Regions from separate parts of the Thermus sp. NEB1569 genome, predicted to be linked through region 1. Evidence: riboswitches for the same ligand, from Rfam matches in the RefSeq annotation. Region 1 holds a riboswitch; the other holds the start of a gene.
What was found. A riboswitch is a leader RNA that binds a small molecule or an ion and turns the genes downstream of it on or off. The one in region 1 is predicted to bind cobalamin.
Positions count from the first base shown of each region.

Region 1 (2,191 bases):
AGCCGGAGTGGGTGGAGGCTCTTTCCGTGAACTACCGGGGTCTTACCGTGCACGAACTCCCCCCCAACAGCCAGGGGATCGCCGCCCTCCTGGCTTTGGCCATCCTCGAGGGGTTTGACCTTAAGCCGGAAGACCCCTTCAGCTACCACGTACAGATCGAGGCCATGCGCCTGGCCCTGGCGGACGCCTTCCGCTACGTGGCCGACTCCCGCTACCTGGAGAAGCCCCCCCAGGCCCTGCTCTCCCCCGAATACGTGGCCTCCCGCCGAAGCCTCATCGGGGAACGAGCCCTGCCCCAGGCCCTGCCCGAGGTGAGACCCGGGGGAACCGTCTACCTGGCGGCGGCAGACGGGGAACTCATGGTCTCCCTCATCCAGTCCAACTACCAGGGCTTCGGCTCGGGGATCCTGGTTCCCGGGACGGGGATCGCCCTGCAAAACCGGGGCCTGGGCTTTTCCCTGGAGGAGGGCCACCCCAACCGGGTGGGACCGGGTAAACGGCCCTACCACACCATCATCCCGGGATTTCTCACCCGGGGGGGCAAGGCCCTGGGCCCCTTTGGGGTGATGGGAGGCTATATGCAACCCCAGGGACACCTGCAGGTGGTGGTGGGCCTGACGAACTTTGGCCTGAACCCCCAGGCGGCGCTGGACCGGCCCCGGTGGCAGGTGGTGCCGGGTAGGGGAGGGGAGGACCGGGTGGTGCTGGAGCCGGGAATCCCCCAGGCCACCGCTTTGATTCTGCGGGACCTGGGGCATCGGGTGGAATACGGGATGGAGCCCGGATACTTTGGCCGGGGCCAGGTGATCCTGCGGCAGGGCGAGGTGCTGGTGGGGGGATCGGATCCCCGGGCGGAGGGGTTGGCTTTGGGGTGGTGATTTGAGGAGAGGAATCGCACAAGCGCTTTATATCGTGAACGTCTACACATACCAGCGAGATGGCCTGGATACCCAAAAAACCCAAGACTCAGCGTTTCCCCTTAGCAACCATTGACGCCAACCACAAGAGGTAGTAGCCTCTTGTTAGGACGCCCAATACTTAGGGTGTCCTGGCCGCGATGCCAGGCCGACAGGCCTGGACGCCGGCCGGCGGTGGGGGAAGTCCGGTGAAAGTCCGGCGCTGTCCCGCAACGGTAACCGGCTCTGTCCGGAAGCCCGAGTACCCGCTTCGCGGCCTTACCCCGTAGCCCTCGAGGCAAGGGTGAAGGTGGTGATGCCTGTGGGACCTTAGACTCCTAACCCCCCAAAACCCGGTGGCCCAAGGACCTTGGGCCAGGCGATCTTAGGCAAGTTCTTGCCCAGCACTTGGTGGAGCGCTCCCTTCTTGTCATCTCCCAGGTGGAGCTTTCCGTGAAGCTCTTCTGGGCCCGAACCTACGAGGTCTTCCCGAAGCCAGAGGTGGCCGAGGTGGGCATGACCTTCGCCGAAAGCGAGGTGCGTCACGCCAACGCCTACGCCCACCTTTTGGATCTCCTGGCCCTCGAGGACCGCTTTGCCCAGGCCTTGGAGAAGGAGACCGCCTTAAGGGAACGGCACCGCCACTTAACCGCGGTCCTGGGGTCCGCCTTCCGAGGCGACCTGAGGGGACACGCCCTCGCCCTCCTTCTCTTTTCCGCCTTCACCGAACACGCCTCCCTTTTCTCCCAGTTCTACGTGCTTATGGCCCTGAACAAGCGCCTTGGTCGCTTCAAGGGGATCTCCAACGCCATCGAGGCCACCAGTAAGGAGGAAAACCTGCACGGCCTCTTTGGGGTAGAGCTCCTCAGGATCCTTAGGGAAGAGCGGCCGGACCTCTTCGGGCCCTCCTTTACCGAGGAAGCCCTGGATAGGGTAGAGGCCTTCTTTCGCACGGAGGAGGTCCTTTTGGAGTGGATCTTCGCCCGGGGGGACACCGAGGCGGTGAGGGGAGAGGAGGTCCTGGAGTTCCTTAAGTGGCGGTACAACCAGGTTCTTTCCCTCCACAGCCTGCCCGCTCCCTTCCCCGTGCGGAAGGAGTGCCTAAGGGATGCGGAATGGTTTGACCTAGAGCTTTTGGCGGACAAGGAAGTGGACTTCTTCAACAAGAGGAGCGTGGCCTACGCCCGCAGGGTGCAGAGCTACGACCCGGAAAGCCTTTTCTAGGAGGGAAGGATGACCAAGACCAAGCGGGAATACCGGCCCTGGTACTGGGCCAACGAGTGGACGAGGCTCTA
Region 1 is NZ_CP092445.1:1,082,205-1,084,395, forward strand. It holds gene MI302_RS06355 (gamma-glutamyltransferase family protein) at 1-878, shown strand, start outside; cobalamin riboswitch at 1,060-1,185, shown strand; partial or broken gene MI302_RS06360 (ribonucleotide-diphosphate reductase subunit beta) at 1,305-2,120, shown strand; gene MI302_RS06365 (ribonucleoside-diphosphate reductase subunit alpha) at 2,130-2,191, shown strand, end outside.

Region 2 (2,191 bases), 190 kb from region 1:
CCATGGAAGCAATCCACCAGAAGCCTAAGCCCTTGGGCCACCCGGGGGCCTGGGCGGGAGAGGAGGCTATCCTGACCCTCGGTAAACACGCAGATGCGCCCTATCTGCACCGCCTTCACCCGGCTCCAGCCAGGCCTGGCCCGGATGGTTTCCAGGGCACCCGGGTAGGTGGCCACGATCACCTCGGGGTTCTTCTCCACCACGAACTCGGGGGCGATCTTGGGGAAAAGACCCAGCTCCTTGGGGATGATGTTCACCCCCCGGGCCTTTTGGATCAGGACCCCGATGAAGCTCTCCGGACCCACGGTGTAGGGAGTGGGGTCGATCTCATAGTAAACCCGGGGCCGGGTCGTGGCCTTGGCCGCACGGGACTCCTCCTGGTACACCTCCCGCTGGATCTGGGCCACCAGGCGCTCCGCCTGGGCCTCGAGGCCAAGAAGCTTCCCCAGGGTACGGGTGGTGCGGAAGATATCCTCGTAGGTCTCAGTGCGCACCGCATACACCGTTAGGCCCGCCCGCTCCAGGGTTTCGTACAAACGCCCGTACTTGGAAACCAGAACCAGATCCGGCTTCAGAGAAACGATGAACTCGGGGTTGGGATTGTAAAGCCCCCCCGCCTTGGGCAGGGCCTTCACCCTCTCGGGCCAGTCGGAGTAGTCGTCGGTGGCCACGATGCGGTCGCAAGCCCCTAGGGCGCAGACCGTTTCCGTCACCGATGGGAGCATGGTAACGATGCGCTTTGGGGGTGCCTTGACCGTGACCGTGCGCCCTAGGTCGTCGGTGAGGGTAAGGGGAAAAGCAAAGGCCAGCGCCAGAAGAACCGAAAGAACCGAAAGAACTCTCCTCATGCCTACCTCCCTAAGGCCGCTAGGGCCAGGCCCGGGGGAGGTAGGGAAAACCCCTGCCGGAAAGCGGCAGGGGCGCAAATGGCTTTGCAAACCCCCATCGCTCCCCCATCCGCGTGAGGTGCCCGCCTCGGGGTCTGGCGGGCGGCCCTGGCAGGTATTCGGGCTTCCGGCCTGCGAAGCTTAAGCCCAAAGCATGGCCGGTTACCGTTGCGGGACAGCGCCGGACTTGCACCGGACTTCCCCACTTTAAGCCTGGACTACGCGCCCAGGCACCAGGGCAACGGACCTGGCTTTGAGGCCCTAGCGGGCCTTAAGGCCAGGCTAAGCCTAATGGGGCAAAAAGGCAAGGGCTTGACACATTCGGGGACGGGTGATTTACTTAGTCCCGAGAACGAACTAAAGGGAAAAGGGAAAGGAACTGGGATGCGCAAAGGGGACACGCGGGAAATCCGCAGGCTCAACCGCCGGGCTATCCTGGCCCACCTGAGGCGGGGCCCCCTTACCCGGGCGGAGGTCGTGTCAAGAGTTATGTGTAAGAGTCTGTGTACGGGGGGCATACCGCTCCTGAAGCATCTTCTCCAGCACCTCCTTCACCTCCGAGAACCCCTTTAGTTTCCGTTCTGCCCACCTCCCTTCCTGCCTCTCCGACTCCAGGTAAAGAAGCTTGTACACCGCCTCTTCCTTAGGAAACTTGTGGTCCCGCACCTTCGTCCCCCGCCGTAGCTCCCGGATAAACCGCTCCATCAGGTTGGTGCTCCGCAGGTACGGCCAAAGCACCTTGGGGTACCCGTAGAACCGCAGGAAGGCCCCCGAATCCTGTACCCAAAGCCCCACCACCCCCGGGTACCGCGAACCCCAGGCGGCCTTCACCTCCTCCAAGGCCCCAAGAGCTTCTTCCCGGCTCTCCGCCCCGTACACCCGCCTCAGGTCCTCCGCCAGCAGGGCCCGGTCCCGGGAGCGCACCTGGGACAGGCTCCACCGCACCCCGTGCACCACGCACCGCTGCCACTCCGCCTGAGGGTAGACCCTGCGGATCGCCTCGGGAAGCCCGGGCAGCCCGTCGGTGATGAAGAGCAATACCCGCCGCAGGCCCCGCTGCCAAAGCTCCCCCAGGACCCCCTCCCATCCCAGGGCGCTCTCCGTGGGCAACAGCCAAAACCCCAGGACCCGCCTCTCCCCATTAGGGGCGATGCCCAGGGCCACATACACGCTTTCCCGTACGATCCCTTCTCCTTCCCTGAAGACCTTTAGGGAAAGCCCGTCCAGGTAGACGAAGGCCATCTCCTCGGGCAAAGGCCGGGTGCGGAAGGCTCCTGCCGCCTCCAGGACCTCGTCCGTCAGGG
Region 2 is NZ_CP092445.1:1,272,839-1,275,029, forward strand. It holds gene MI302_RS07325 (ABC transporter substrate-binding protein) at 1-848, opposite strand, end outside; cobalamin riboswitch at 980-1,140, opposite strand; gene MI302_RS07330 (IS256-like element ISTth4 family transposase) at 1,368-2,191, opposite strand, start outside.
Region 2: it holds a riboswitch for cobalamin, as region 1 does, so the genes downstream of both, MI302_RS07325 (ABC transporter substrate-binding protein) here and MI302_RS06360 (ribonucleotide-diphosphate reductase subunit beta) in region 1, are expected to answer to the same signal.